Regions from separate parts of the Streptomyces sp. NBC_00654 genome, predicted to be linked through region 2. Evidence: riboswitches for the same ligand, from Rfam matches in the RefSeq annotation. Region 2 holds a riboswitch; the other holds the start of a gene.
What was found. A riboswitch is a leader RNA that binds a small molecule or an ion and turns the genes downstream of it on or off. The one in region 2 is predicted to bind cobalamin.

Region 1 (7,272 bases), on a different contig from region 2:
GCGCTGTGTAGACGCCCGTGGACAGATACTTCCAGCCGCCGTCCGCGACGACGAACACGATGTCCGCGCTCTCCCCCGCCTTGACCGCCTTGTTGCCGACGCCGATCGCCGCGTGGAGCGCGGCGCCCGTGGAGACGCCCGCGAAGATGCCCTCCTGCTGGAGGAGTTCGCGGGTACGGGTGACCGCGTCGGCCGAGCCGACCGAGAAGCGGGTGGTCAGCACCGAGGCGTCGTACAGCTCGGGGACGAAGCCCTCGTCCAGGTTGCGGAGGCCGTAGACGATGTCGTCGTACCGGGGTTCGGCGGCGACGATCCTGACGTCCGGCTTCTTCTCACGGAGGTAGCGGCCCACCCCCATGAGGGTGCCGGTGGTGCCGAGGCCCGCGACGAAGTGTGTGACGGTCGGGAGGTCGCTGAGGATCTCCGGGCCGGTGGTGGCGTAGTGGGCTCCCGCGTTGTCCGGGTTGCCGTACTGGTAGAGCATGACCCAGTCGGGGTGCTCGGCCGACAGCTCCTTGGCGACGCGGACGGCCGTGTTGGAGCCGCCCGCGGCCGGGGAGGAGACGATCTCGGCGCCCCACATGGCGAGCAGGTCGCGCCGCTCCTGCGAGGTGTTCTCCGGCATGACGCACACGATGCGGTAGCCCTTGAGCTTGGCCGCCATGGCGAGCGAGATGCCGGTGTTGCCGCTGGTCGGCTCCAGGATCGTGCAGCCGGGTGTCAGGCGGCCGTCCCGCTCGGCCTGTTCGACCATGTGGAGCGCGGGGCGGTCCTTGACCGAGCCGGTGGGATTGCGGTCCTCCAGCTTGGCCCAGATACGGACGTCCGCGGACGGGGACAGCCGGGGCAGCCGCACCAGAGGTGTGTTGCCCACGGCTGCCAGCGGGGAGTCGTAACGCATCAGCGCATGCCGCCGGCGACGGCCGGGAGGATGGTGACGTTGTCGCCGTCGCTGAGCTTGGTGTCGATGCCGTCGAGGAAGCGGACGTCCTCGTCGTTGAGGTAGACATTCACGAAGCGACGGAGCTCGCCCCCGTCGACGACGCGCTCGCGGATGCCGTTGTGGCGGCTGTCCAGGTCGACGAAGAGGTCGGCGAGCGTCGCCCCGCTGCCTTCGACCGCCTTGGCGCCGTCGGTGTAGGTGCGGAGGATGGTCGGAATGCGGACCTCGATGGCCATGGCGTGGGCTCCTGTCGGAAGCGGGGAGGTGGCGTGGGGCGCGCGTTTCAGCCCCCGCGCTGGGGGTGGGGCGTGTGGGTGGCGCTCGGACCGCGGCTCAGGCCGTGCGGCTCACGGGCAGGCGTCAGCCGGGACAGATCGCGCTGGAAAGCCTGCACAGGTCGACGTGCAGCCGCGCGACGAGCAGCGTGCCCGGCGTCTTGATGCTCACGTCATGGGGAACCATGCGGTCATCGTATCGATTCCCGGCCGGAAATCCGGAGTGCGATCTCGCATGGTGGATGCCGAGCGTTCACTATGCGGAACGGCGGCTCTCGCCCGGGAGGTAGACGACGGTCGGGGCGCCCGTCGTGGGGTGGGTGGTGACCTCGGCCGTCACTCCGTAGACGTCGGCCAGCAGGTCCGGGGTGAGGACCTCGGCGGGGGTGCCCGAGGCGACGACCCGGCCGGCCCGCAGGACGTAGAGGCGGTCGCAGTAGTACGCGGCGAGGTTCAGGTCGTGCAGGGCCAGGAGGTTCGTCGTGCCGAGTTCGCGGACCAGCGAGAGGATCTCCAGCTGGTAGCGGATGTCCAGGTGGTTGGTGGGTTCGTCCAGGACGATGAGGGACGGTTCCTGGACGAGGGTCCGGGCGACCAGCGCGCGCTGGCGTTCGCCGCCGGAGAGGGAGGCGAACGTACGGGGCGCGAGCGCTCCGATGCCGACCCGGTCGAGGGCCGCGGCCGCCAGCTCGGTGTCGGCGGCGGTGTCCGCCTCCCAGAAGCGTTTGTGCGGGGCCCGGCCCATGGCGACGACCTGCGCGACGGTCAGTTCGAAACCGGCCTGGCCGTCCTGCGGGACGGTGGCGATCCGGCGTGCGCGGGCCTTGACGGGGAGGCGGGCGAGGTCGTCGCCGTCGAGCAGGACCCGGCCGTGGGTGGGGCGCAGGGTTCCGTACACGCAGCGCAGCAGGGTGGTCTTGCCGCTGCCGTTGGGGCCGACGAGGCCGACCGTCTCACCGTCGGCGGCGGTCAGGTCGACGGAGTCCACGAGGTGCCGGCCGCCGGTCCCGTACGAGAGGCCTTCGGTACGCAGACTGGTCATGCGGGAACTCCTTCGGGGCGAAGGCCGGTCATGCCGGGGCTCCTTCGGGGCGGCGGCGGAGCATCCAGAGGAAGAACGGGCCGCCGGTCAGGGCGGTGAGCACGCCGACCGGGATGTCCTGGGGAGCGGCGACCGTCCGCGCGGCCAGATCGGCCAGGACCAGGAAGACCGCGCCGCCCAGCGCGGCGACCGGGAGCAGGGCGCGATGGCCGGCGCCGACGGCCATCCGGGCCATGTGCGGCACCATCAGGCCGACGAATCCGATGGCTCCGCTGTAGGCGACGAGGGCACCGGTGAGCAGGGAGGCGAGGACGAAGACCCCGGCCCGGAAGCGTGCGGTGTCGAGCCCGAGGACGGTGGCGCCCTCCTCGCCGACGAGCAGCAGGTCGAGCGGGCGGGCGAGGGTGAGGAGCAGCGCCGTGCCCGCGACGAGGACGGCCGAGGGGAGCGCGAGCATGTCCCAGCGGGCGGCGCCGAGACCGCCGAGGGTCCAGTAGAGGACTTCCTGGAGGTGGTCGGCGCGGGCCGACGTGACCAGGATGAGGCTGGTGAGGGCGGAGAGGACGTAGGAGACGGCGACTCCGGCCAGGACGAGCCGGTTGGTGGTGAGGCCGGATCCGCCGCGGGCCAGGGTGTACACGAGCAGGAGTGAGGCGAGCGCGCCCGCGAAGGCGGCGGCCGGAATGGTGACGGTGGTGGCGAGGCCCGCGCCGACGCCGAGGACGATCACGAGGACCGCTCCGGTGGAGGCCCCGGAGGAGACGCCGAGGAGGAACGGGTCGGCGAGCGGATTGCGTACGAGCGCCTGGAGGACGGTGCCGATCACGGCGAGTCCGGCGCCGACGACGATGCCGAGCAGGACCCGGGGCAGCCGGACGTCGAGGACGATCGTGCGGAACGGGCTCGGTCCGGCCCGCCCGGTCAGGATGTCCAGGACCTGGCCGGGCGGGATGCGGACGGAGCCGAGGGCGAGCGCGGCGAGGACGGCGGCCCCGAGGACGACGGCGAGGGCGCCGAGGACCAGGGTGTAGCGCAGCCGTCGTGGCGCGGCGGGGGTGCGGCAGCTCACGGCGCGGTGGCCGCGTCCGTCGCTTCCTCCGTGGGTGAGTCCCCCGGTATCTCCGGGTGCAGCTGGGCGGCGAGCTTGCCGACCGCCGCGGGGGCGCGCACGCCGAGCACCGCGTCGGAGAGCGGGAGGACGGCGAAGCGCTTGTTCCTGATCGCGGGGACGTCGGCGAGTGCCGGGTCCTCCAGGAGGCGCTTCTTCTTCTGGGCGACGGTGGTGGAGCCGTAGTCGTAGATGACGATGACGTCGGGCTTGCGGGCGACGACGTTCTCCCACGAGGCGTCGCCGAAGGGCTTGTCGAGATCGGCGAAGACGTTGCGGCCGCCGGCCCGGGTGATCAGCTCGTTGCCGATGCCCTTGCCGCCCGCGGTGAACGCGGTCTTGTCGCCGCTGTCGTAGACGAAGACGGAGACCGGGCGGGCGGACTTGAGCCGCTCGGCCGTGGCGGCGTTGGTGGCCTTCGCCTCCTCGATCCACGCGTCGGCGCGCGGGGCGACGCCGAAGGTGCGGCCGACCTCGCGGACCTCCTGGTAGAGGGCGTCCATCGCGGTCGGGTTCTTGGCGCAGTACTCGGTGTTGAGCCGGGTGTCGATGCCGGACTTCTTCAGCGCCTCGCGGCTGCGGCCGTCGCCCGCGGTGAACGCGGTGGAGTAGCCGCCGTAGACGAAGTCGGGGTCGGCGGCGAGGAGCTTCTCGTACGAGGGGTACTCCTCGGCCAGGACCGGGATGGACTCGTACTGGTCCTCGTACTCCGGCAGGACCTGGTCGTCGAGGTAGGCGGTGCCGACCATGGACGTGGCCAGCCCCAGTTCCAGCATCACTTCGGTGACGTGCTGGTTCATGGTGACGGCGCGCTTCGGCGGCGCCTTGTACGTCGTGGTGACACCGCAGTTCGTGACGGTGTACGGGAAGCCCTCGGCGGACGGTCCGCCGGCCTTGGCCGAGCCCGCGGAGCCGTTGTCGGCGTCCGCGGCGGAGCAGGCGGTGAGGGCGAGCGGGAGCAGCACGGCGGCGGCTATGAGCGCGGGGGTGCGCCGGGACATGGCGGGGCCTCTCCGGGGGATTTCCGCGTCCCCTGGTCGGTGCGAGAAGGCGGCAGGCCAGTTCCTGACTGCCGAGCCCCGGTCCTGGTGGACGGGGTTCGGTCACAGTGGCGGGACCGTGCCGGACTTGCACCGGCTTCCTGGTTCCTGCCGCCTCGTTGGGTCTGGGTGCAGTGTGCCAGACCTGGTCGCGACGCAGGTGAGGCGACCCTCAGTGGGCGTCCCCCGGGCGTCCTTCAGCAGGCGTCGACGATCTTGACGTCCTCCTCGGTGATCTCGCCGTCCACGATGCGGTACGAGCGGAACTGGAAGGGGCCCGCGTCGTCGGTGTCCGCGGTGGAGACGAGGACGTAGTGGGCGCCGGGTTCGTTGGCGTACGTGACGTCGGTGCGGGAGGGGTAGGCCTCGGTCGCCGTGTGCGAGTGGTAGATGATCACGGGCTCCTCGTCGCGGTCGTCCATGTCGCGGTAGAGCTTGAGGAGGTCGGCCGAGTCGAACTCGTAGAACGTGGGCGAGCGGGCGGCGTTGAGCATGGGGATGAAGCGTTCGGCCCGTCCCGTTCCGGCCGGTCCCGCGACGACTCCGCACGCCTCGTCGGGGTGGTCCTCGCGGGAGTGGGCGACGATCCGGTCGTGGAGGTCCTGGGTGATGGTCAGCATGGCGCCCAGGATAGGACCGGCCCGTACGGGCGGCGGGCCCGCCCGTACCGAGGAGTGGTACGGACGGGCCCGCATGCCGGACGCTCCGGCGTGGGTGGCCGTGGGTGTCAGCGCTTGATGAACGCCGTGTTCCCGGGGTTGCGGGCCTTGAGCACCAGATACGAGACACCGAGGATCAGGGCCCAGACCGGTGCGCAGTACAGCGAGACCCGGGCGTCCTTGTCGATGGCCATCATCACGATGACCATGCCGATGAAGCCGAGCGCGAAGACGCTGGTGTACGGGGCTCCGGGGGCCCTGAAGGCGGACTGCGGGAGCACCCCCCGGTCGGCCAGCGCGCGGAAGCGGAGCTGGCTGAGCAGGATCATGACCCAGGCCCACATGCCGGAGATGGTCGCGAAGGAGACGACGTAGTTGAACGCCTCGCCCGGCCACTGGTAGTTGATCCAGACGCCGACGAGCATCAGCGCGGCCGAGAACGTGGTGCCGGCGAACGGCAGGCCGTTCCTCGTCAGCCTGGTGAAGGCCCTCGGGCCCTGCCCGTTGAGCGCCAGGTCGCGCAGCATGCGGCCGGTGGAGTACATCCCGGAGTTGCAGGAGGAGAGCGCCGCGGTCAGGACGACGAAGTTGACGATCGCGGCCCCCACGCTGAGACCCATCTCCTCGAAGGTCTTCACGAACGGCGAGACACCCGGCTTGAACGTGCTCCACGGCACCACCGAGAGGATCATGATCAGCGCGCCGACGTAGAAGACGGCGATGCGCCACGGCACGGTGTTGATGGCCTTGGGCAGGACGGTCGTGGGGTCCTTGGACTCGCCCGCGGTGACGCCGACGAGTTCGACGGCGAGGAAGGCGAACATCACGATCTGGAGGGTCATCAGCGTGCCGGTGATGCCCGAGGGGAAGAATCCGCCGTCGTTCCAGAGATTGGCGACGGTCGCGGTGTCGGCGGCGTCGGAGAAGCCGATCGTGAGGACTCCGGCGCAGACGAGGATCATGCCGATGATCGCGGTGACCTTGACCATCGAGAACCAGAACTCCAGCTCACCGAAGAGCTTCACGGAGATGAGGTTGGCGCCGTACAGAATGACCGTGAAGACGAGTGCCGACAGCCACTGCGGAATGTTCCACCAGTACGTCATATAGGTGGCGGCGGCGGTGACTTCGGTGATTCCGGTGACGACCCAGAAGAGCCAGTACGTCCAGCCGGTCACGAATCCGAAGAACGGGCCGAGGAATTCCCGCGCGTACTCCGCGAAGGAGCCGGAGACCGGGCGGTACATGAGAAGTTCGCCCAGCGCCCGCATGATGAAGAAGATGACCAGGCCCGCGATCGCGTAGGCCAGGATGAGGCTGGGACCGGCCCGGTCGATGGCTTTGCCCGCACCGAGGAAAAGCCCGGTGCCGATGGCTCCACCAATGGCGATCATCTGGATCTGGCGGGCACCCAGGCCGCGCCGGTATCCTTCGCCGCTGTTTCCTGCACCCTCGGCCTCATCGCCGGCGTGCCCCTTGTCGACCTGTGCCGATGTCATGGTGGTGCGCCTTTCTCCACGCCGATCCGCGCCTTCACAGGCGACGGATCAGTTCCTGATCCCCCCGGATATGGATGGAGTGCCGTCGGCGTTCGGCCGACTTGTAGCGCCCCCGGGAACAGGGATGGCGTCCCCGGGCGGTCGTGAAGATTTATCACGGGCCCCCGGGCGACCCACGGGACATTGTGTGGCGCACACCACAGGAAAAAGCGGACAAGAGTTTCCAGCCGCTGCAAAGACGGCTGTTCGGGTGACGCGATCGTTATTCCGATTTGAGCGTCCACTGAGCGAACGCACCGCAGGACGCGCCCAAGGAGGCACCCGAGGACGCGCCGAAGGGCTGCCCCGCGGAACAGCTTCGCGGGACAGCCCTTCGCCTCCGGATTACGGCATCAGCGTCTCGATGAGCGTCTCCTGGAGCGCCCCCAGCCAGAGATAGGCCATCACCATCGGCTTGCGCGGGTCGCTGTCGGAGAGGCGGTAGAGCGAACCCTCCTGCCCCTCGTCCTCGTCGGACACCTCCAGCCGGGTGCCGATGGTGAGCCGCAGGTCGTTCAGGGCGCCGAGCCAGTTGCGGCACTCGGCGGCGGTGAGCGTGAGCACGGCTCCGCCCTCCCCCACGGGTGAGAGCCCGTCCAGGGTGCGTACGAGGGCGAGGGCGTCCTCGCGCTTGCGGGTGCGCAGATCGTTCTCGGTGAAGCGGCGG
Region 2 (7,272 bases):
GTAGCCGTGCGCGGCCAGTTCGCGGGCGACCTGCATGTGGGAGCGGGCCGCTTCCAGGCTGATGACATCGGCGTCGAGGTCGTCGATGGCCTCGACGATGTCTCCGAACTCGGCGTAGCACATGTGGGTGTGGATCTGGGTGTCCGGACGTACGCCGCTCGTGGTGAGGCGGAACGCCTCGGTGGCCCAGGCCAGATAGGCGCCGCGGTCGGCGGCGCGCAGCGGCAGTGTCTCGCGCAGGGCGGGCTCGTCGACCTGGATCACCGAGGTGCCCGCGGCTTCCAGGTCGCCGACCTCGTCGCGCAGGGCGAGGGCGACCTGCCGGGCGGTCTCGCCGAGCGGCTGGTCGTCGCGGACGAAGGACCAGGCGAGCATGGTGACCGGGCCGGTGAGCATGCCCTTGACGGGACGGGCGGTCAGCGACTGGGCGTACGCCGTCCAGCGGACCGTCATCGGCTCCGGCCTGGAGATGTCGCCCGCGAGCACCGGCGGCCGGACGTAGCGGGTGCCGTACGACTGGACCCAGCCGTGCTGGGTGGCGAGGTAGCCGGTGAGCCGCTCGGCGAAGTACTGCACCATGTCGTTGCGTTCGGGCTCGCCGTGCACCAGGACGTCGAGCCCCGCCTTCTCCTGGAAGGAGAGGACTTCCCGGATCTCGTCCCTGATCCGTTCCTCGTACCCGGCGGTGTCGATCCGTCCGGCCCGCAGGTCGGCGCGAGCGGTGCGCAGCTCATCGGTCTGGGGGAACGAACCGATGGTCGTCGTCGGCAGCGGCGGGAGCCCGAGGTGCGCGCGCTGGGCGGCTGTCCGTTCCGCGTAGGGCTGCGAGCGCCGTCCGTCCGCGGCGGTGACGGCGGCGGTGCGGGCCCGCACCGCGGGGTCGCTGGTCAGTGCCGATCCGGCGCGGGAGGCGAGGTCGGCGCGGTTCGCCGCGAGTGCGGTGGCGATGGTGTCGGTGCCCTGGGCGAGCCCACGCGTCAGGACGGCGACCTCCCGCGTCTTCTGCCGGGCGAAGGCGAGCCAGCGGGCGATCTGCGGGTCGATGTCGCGCTCGGCGGTGGCGTCCAGCGGTACGTGCAGGAGTGAGCAGGAGGCGGAGACGTCCACCCGGCCGGCGAGGCCGAGGAGGGTGCCGAGGGTCGCGAGGGACTTCTCGTAGTCGTTGATCCAGATGTTGCGTCCGTCGACGACGCCCGCGACCAGGCGCTTGCCGGGCAGTCCGCCGGCCGCCGCGAGGTCTTCGAGGTTGGCGCCGCCCGATTCGGTGAAGTCGAGGGCCAGCCCTTCCACCGGCGCCTTGGCCAGCACGCCCAGGGCCTCACCGAGCCGCCCGAAGTACGAGGCGACCAGCAGCTTCGGCCGGTCGGTGGCGGCACCGAGTTCGCGGTAGGCGCGGGTGGCGGCGTTCAGTTCGGCAGGGGTGCGGTCCTGGACGAGAGCGGGTTCGTCGACCTGGACCCACTCGGCGCCGGCCGCCCGCAGATCCGCGAGCACCTCGGCGTACACCGGCAGCAGCCGGTCCAGCAGGGTCAGGGGCTCGAAGTCCCCGGACACGCCCGGCGCGGGTTTGGCGAGCAGCAGGTAGGTGACGGGGCCGACAAGGACCGGGCGGGCGGTGTGGCCGAGCGCGAGGGCTTCCTTCAGCTCGGCGACCTGCTTGGCGGAGTGCGCCGTGAACACCGTGTCCGGGCCCAGCTCGGGGACCAGGTAGTGGTAGTTGGTGTCGAACCACTTGGTCATTTCCAGCGGTGCGATGTCCTGGGTGCCGCGGGCCATCGCGAAATAGCCGTCCAGCGCGTCTTCCTCGGCGACCGCGCGGTGCCGTTCGGGGACCGCTCCGACCATGACGCTGGTGTCCAGCACATGGTCGTAGTACGAGAAATCGCCGGACGGCACTTCATGGATGCCTGCGTCGGCCAGCTGCTGCCAGTTCGACCGGCGGAGATCCACCGCGGTCTCCCGGAGGGCGTCCGCGCTCACGCGGCCCTTCCAGTAGCCCTCGACGGCCTTCTTCAGTTCACGGTTCTGTCCCTGGCGGGGGTAGCCGTACACGGTGGCCCGTGCTGCCGCGGCTGCGGGCTTCGCTGTCACAGAACTCTCCTTCGCGAGATGTGTCCTGGATCCCGGGGACGGGACGCGGACGCGAAGGGACGACCGACCGGGCGGACCACGTCGCGGAGTTCTCCCGCACGTGCCGCCCGATATGTACGCCGACCCGCCCACGAGGTCACCGGGATCTCCGCACGCGATCGGTCGCGTACGGGCAACGGGCAGGTCTTCGGACTCGCGGGCACATCCGCCGGGGCAGATTCCTACTGGCCGTCGCTTCCCGGATCCGGCCGGATCCAGTGCGTATGACGGCGTTCGTTCCCACTCACCGCTGCGGGGCAGTCCCGGATTCCCACCGGGTTCCCTCTTACGACGCGTCCCGCCTGGCGGACGGGGGCGAACCAGCTGCGTCCGCCACCCTAAGCGACGGGCGGCGCCCGCACACCCCCGCCCGGATACCGGGACGCGTCACGGGCGGGGGTGTGCGGGCGAAATGACGGGCGCGGTGGAGCGAACGGACACCGGGGCCTGTCGGAACAGCCTTCGGGGCTCGCCTGTCGCTATCCGGTCACCGCGTCGAAGGAGAGCCAGGTACCCATGGGGGCCTGCTGACCCGCCCCGGGAACGGACCAGTCGCAGACACCGTACGGGAAGATCCCCGTCAGCTCCTTGAGCTGGGCTTCGGTCACCGGCACCTGGTAGTCGGTGCTGACCACGGGACGCTTGCGGCACTTGACGATGTCATTGGCCACATCGGCTCCGGCGACCATCCGCGGCGAGGTCCACACCGGGTAGAGGGTGTTGCACTCGGTGTTGCCGATGCCCTCCACCTGGGGTTCCGAGATCTTCTTCGCCCCGATGCCACGGGTCCAGCAGGCGTCGGTGAGTCCCTGCGGCCGATTGCGGACGATCTTCTCGATGGGGGCGTCGTTGCCGGGGTCCCCCTTGATGGCGGTGAGCCACTGGTCCATGTCGGCCACCATCCCGGCGAGGGTGAACCCGTGCCCGCTGGAGCGGGTGAGCATGACCTGGTTGGCGTGGGTGCCGTTGGCCTTGTCCAGGCGCGCCCGGGTGGAGAAGGAATGGAAGCGCATGTGCATGTCGCCGGTCGCGGCGTCGTCCGTGTAGTCGCGGTAGTCGATGATCGGGATGTCGGCGAGACCGGCACCGCCGTTCAGCATGCGACCGGTGCGGTAGGCGAGCCGAACCGCCTTGAGATCGGCGACGGTGCGCTCCGCGGCGGGCTTGGCGTCGTCGTCGAGGCCGCCGATGCGCCGGTTCAGGTCGATGAACCGGTCCATGTCGATGGTCCCGTTGTTCAGGGCCTGAAGTCCGTACTGGATACCGGTGTTGTCGAGCGGCCTGCGCGCCTTCCCGGTCTCCGGTACCTCGCCGTAGACGTTCACGGCGTGGCTGTACACGTCGCAGCGGGCACCGTCCGGGTTGGTGGCGGGGTTGTAGCGCTGCTCCTTGGGCAGCTGGGCAGGGCAGTACACCGTGGGGTCGATACGGCCGGCGGCCCGTGCCAGGCTGCCGATGCTCTCCCACGTGCCGAACCCGGAGACCGCCTTCTGCTGCTCCTTGGTGAACGCGTCGGGCGCGACATTGGTGAAGTAGTGGTTCAGGAGCTGGGCGTCGCTGAGCGTCTGGATCGTCCCGAAGCCGACGTCGGGGAAGCTGCAGCCGGAGAGGATGCCGTCCAGCAGGCCCGGGTAGTTGTCGGCGATCTGGTGGGTCTGGTACGAGCCGCCGGAGCAGCCGTTCCCCATGGTGAAGGCCGGTTCGCCGTACGTCTCCACGAAGCGTTCCTTGACCATGCTCATGGTCTCGGCGGCCAGCAGGTCGTTGCAGTTGTTGCCGAAGACGTTCAGCGAGGACGAGGCGACGCCGTAGCCCTTGCTCAGATACGTGTCGTTCATGATGCCGACGGTCTTGCGGCCCTGGACGTACCAGCCGCCGTTGCAGCCCCCGCCGAATCCGTACACGAGGCGCCCGTTCCAGCCCGGCCCGCGCTCCAGCGGGTCGGGGGCGGGGGACAGCGGGTCGTGCAGTACGGCCGTCTCGTAGATGCCGCGGTTGATGGTGCCGGTCTCGACGCGGACGATGTACGGCACCTTCTTGCCCGCGCTCGTCGTGGCGGTCGCCAGGTCGGCGGGACGGTCGTTCACGTCGGGCAGGGCGACGAACGTGCCGGCCGTGGTGCGGTACATGTAGTCGACGCGGGTCTCGGCCGAGCAGTTCTCGTCGGTGGGCTGCCCGAGGGTGCCGCCGGTGACCGTCTTGAACTCGGCCGTGTCACAGATGAACGGCTTCTCGTGCGGCCCGGAGAACACCGGCCCCGTGATGGGGTGGTTCTTCAGGGTCACCTCTCCGCTGTCCGCGCCCTGAGCCGTGGCCGTGAGCCTGTTCTCGCCCTTGGACAGCTCCTTCACCACGCCCATCAGCGCGTTCTCGCCGGACGGCCGGAAGCTCGATGTCACGTCCCGGCCGTCCACCGCGATCCGGATGCTGTCGGCCGCTATGGACGCGGGCGCCACGACACGTATCAGGGCGTCGTCCCCCGACACCACTCCGGGCCGCGACGACACGGCCGTCACCTGTAGCTTCTCGCTCTCGCGTTCCTGGCTGCCGGCCGGCGTCGCGGACGCGCCGACCAGCACGCCCATGAACGCCACGCCGGCCAGGCCCATCCGGACCGGTCTCGCGGCTCCTGTGAACGACATGACGGAACTCGCCTCACTTCCTGGGGTGGGAAATCGTGTGTGCTGTGCATACGCGGGCTGCGGCCGGCCCTGCCCGGCCCGGCCCGGGGCTACCAGTTGGTGAACGCCCCGTCCGACGTACGCAGGTGCGGGCGCTCGGCCGCGTGTGCCTGGTACCGGCGCGCCGCCTCCCGGTCGATGTCGACGCCGATGCCGGGCAGTTCGCTCAGCTCCACCCGCCCCGGCAGGATCGTCGGCCGCGCGGTGAAGAGGGCGGCGATGGCGGGCTCGGGGTCGGTCTGGTGCTCCTGGATCGCCGCGTTGGGGCAGGCCAGGTTGAGCTGGAGCGAGGAGGCCGCGGTGACCGGGCCGAGCGGGTTGTGGGTGGCGAGCTTGATGTGGTGGGTCTCCGCCATCGCCGCGATCTTCTTCGCCTCGGTCAGGCCGGCGGCCACCCCCACGTCCACGCGCGCGTAGTCGATGAGGTCGTCCTCGATGAGCGTCCTGAACTCCCATTTGGAGCCGTACTGTTCGCCCGCGGCCAGCGGCACCCCGGTGCGTGCCCGCAGCATGCGGTAGCTGTCCGGGTTCTCACAGCGCAGCGGGTCCTCGACGAAGAACGGACGGGCCGCCTCGATCTCCCTGCACAGGGTCAGCGCCTCCGGCGGATCCAGGCGCGTATGGACGTCGAGGATCAGCTCCACCTCGTCGCCGACCGCGTCGCGCACCTGGTGGAAGAGGCCGACCGAGTCGCGCAGGCAGCGGCGGGCGTCGAGCGTGCCGTCGGCGTCGTGCGGCGAGGCGAACCGCAGATGACGCCAGCCCTGCGCGACCAGGTCGCGGCAGCGGTCCAGGAACCACTCGCGGTCGTCGTAGCCGTCGCCGACATGCACATAGGCGGGTACGTGATCACGTACCCGGCCGCCGAGCAGTTCGTGCACGGGTACGCCGAGCGCCTTGCCGCGGATGTCCCAGAGGGCCACGTCCACCGCGGCGATGGCGGCGCCGAGTATGCGGTCGGCGGGGAAGAACCCGCGCCGGAACATCACCTGCCAGAGGTGCTCGATACGCCTCGGGTCCTCGCCGACGATCAGCTCCGCGAGGTGCTCCAGACCGCCCGCGACCGCCCGTTGGCGCGACCTGATGCCGACCTCGCCCAGGCCGTGGATGCCCTCGTCGGTGTCGACCACGACCAGCATCATGCTGTCGCCGTGGTCGGGAAGAGTCAGCACTTCCAGGCCGGTGATCTTCATTCCACTCCTCTATGAAAACGTTCCCGCGATTTCAGTGCCGTTCTTGAGAGCACATCATCGACGGCAGTCGAACCGGAGCGCAAGACCCATGCATACAGAAGGTTTTCCTGGATGAAATAGTCCTGACACATCTCTTGACATGCTGTGGGAACGTTCGCAAACATCAACCGCAATCGCAGGATCCAGATGTGAGGCGGCCGGGTCACCGGCTCAAGACGACGAGGAGGCCGTCCGTGGCAGTAACGATCCGGGAGGTGGCGAGCGCCGCGGGTGTCTCGGTGTCGACGGTGTCCCGTGCGTTCACCGCACCCGACCAGGTGCAGCCGACGACACGGCAGCGCATCCTCGACGCCGCGGCCAAGCTCGGCTACTCCCCCAACCCGGCGGCCCGTTCACTGCGCGGCGGCGGCACCGGAACGCTCGGCCTGATCGTCCCGGACATCGCCAACCCGTTCTTCCCGCCGATCATCAAGGCGATGCAGGCCCGCGCCCGGCATCTGGGCTATACGGTTCTGGTGGCCGACAGCGACGAGCGCGAGGCGGACGAGCTGGCCGCCATCGCGGCCGTGTCGAAGCGGGTCGACGGCCTGATCCTGTGGGCCTCCACCCTCACCGAGGACCGGCTCCACGAACTCGCGGGCCGGATGCCGCTGGTGGTGGTGAACCGGCATGTGCCGGGCATCCCCGAGGTCCGGATCTCACTGTCCGCCGGCATCGCGCAGGCCGCCGAGCTGCTGAAGGCGTACGGCCATCGGCGCTGCGTATTCATCAACGCGTCCCGCGCCGAGCTGAGCCGCGGCAAGTCCATCCAGGAGTCCTTCGAAGCCCTCGACCTCTCCCTGTCCGAGCTGGGACCGTACGAGCCGCGGTTCGAGACGGGCGTGCACGCCGCCACCCTCGTCGCCGCCCATGAGGCGACGGCCGTGATCGCCCACAACGACCTGGTCGCCCTCGGCGTGCTGCACCAGATGGCCAATCTGGGCATGAACGTGCCGCGCGACGTCAGCGTCATCGGCATCGACGACACGCTGCTCGCCTCCGTCTCCACCCCGAGCCTGACCACGATCAGGATCGACCCCGAGGAGATCGCCACGCGTGCCGGGGACCTCCTGATCGAGACGATCGCGAGCGCGACGGGCCGTACCGGCACAGGTCCTGACATCACGTCCCCCGTCGTCGAGATCGGCTCCCGCCTGATCCCCCGCGCCTCGACGGGCCCCGCACCCGCCCACTGATCCACGACGCGCGCCACCGCGGCGCGCCGAGCA

Region 1: it holds a riboswitch for cobalamin, as region 2 does, so the genes downstream of both, OHA98_RS33755 (ABC transporter substrate-binding protein) here and metE (5-methyltetrahydropteroyltriglutamate--homocysteine S-methyltransferase) in region 2, are expected to answer to the same signal.

The regions. Positions count from the first base shown of each region.
Region 1 covers NZ_JAPEOB010000003.1:299,421-306,692, forward strand. Annotated here, with positions in the region: gene OHA98_RS33735 (PLP-dependent cysteine synthase family protein) at 1-901, opposite strand, end outside; gene OHA98_RS33740 (MoaD/ThiS family protein) at 901-1,179, opposite strand; gene OHA98_RS42790 (putative leader peptide) at 1,304-1,405, opposite strand; gene OHA98_RS33745 (ABC transporter ATP-binding protein) at 1,475-2,260, opposite strand; gene OHA98_RS33750 (iron ABC transporter permease) at 2,289-3,329, opposite strand; gene OHA98_RS33755 (ABC transporter substrate-binding protein) at 3,326-4,369, opposite strand; cobalamin riboswitch at 4,407-4,572, opposite strand; gene OHA98_RS33760 (M67 family metallopeptidase) at 4,606-5,028, opposite strand; gene OHA98_RS33765 (amino acid permease) at 5,136-6,566, opposite strand; gene OHA98_RS33770 (DUF2017 domain-containing protein) at 6,951-7,272, opposite strand, start outside.
Region 2 covers NZ_JAPEOB010000002.1:969,711-976,982, forward strand. Annotated here, with positions in the region: gene metE (5-methyltetrahydropteroyltriglutamate--homocysteine S-methyltransferase) at 1-2,091, opposite strand, end outside; cobalamin riboswitch at 2,273-2,419, opposite strand; gene OHA98_RS24555 (DUF6351 family protein) at 2,610-4,772, opposite strand; gene OHA98_RS24560 (mandelate racemase/muconate lactonizing enzyme family protein) at 4,862-6,004, opposite strand; gene OHA98_RS24565 (LacI family DNA-binding transcriptional regulator) at 6,238-7,239, shown strand.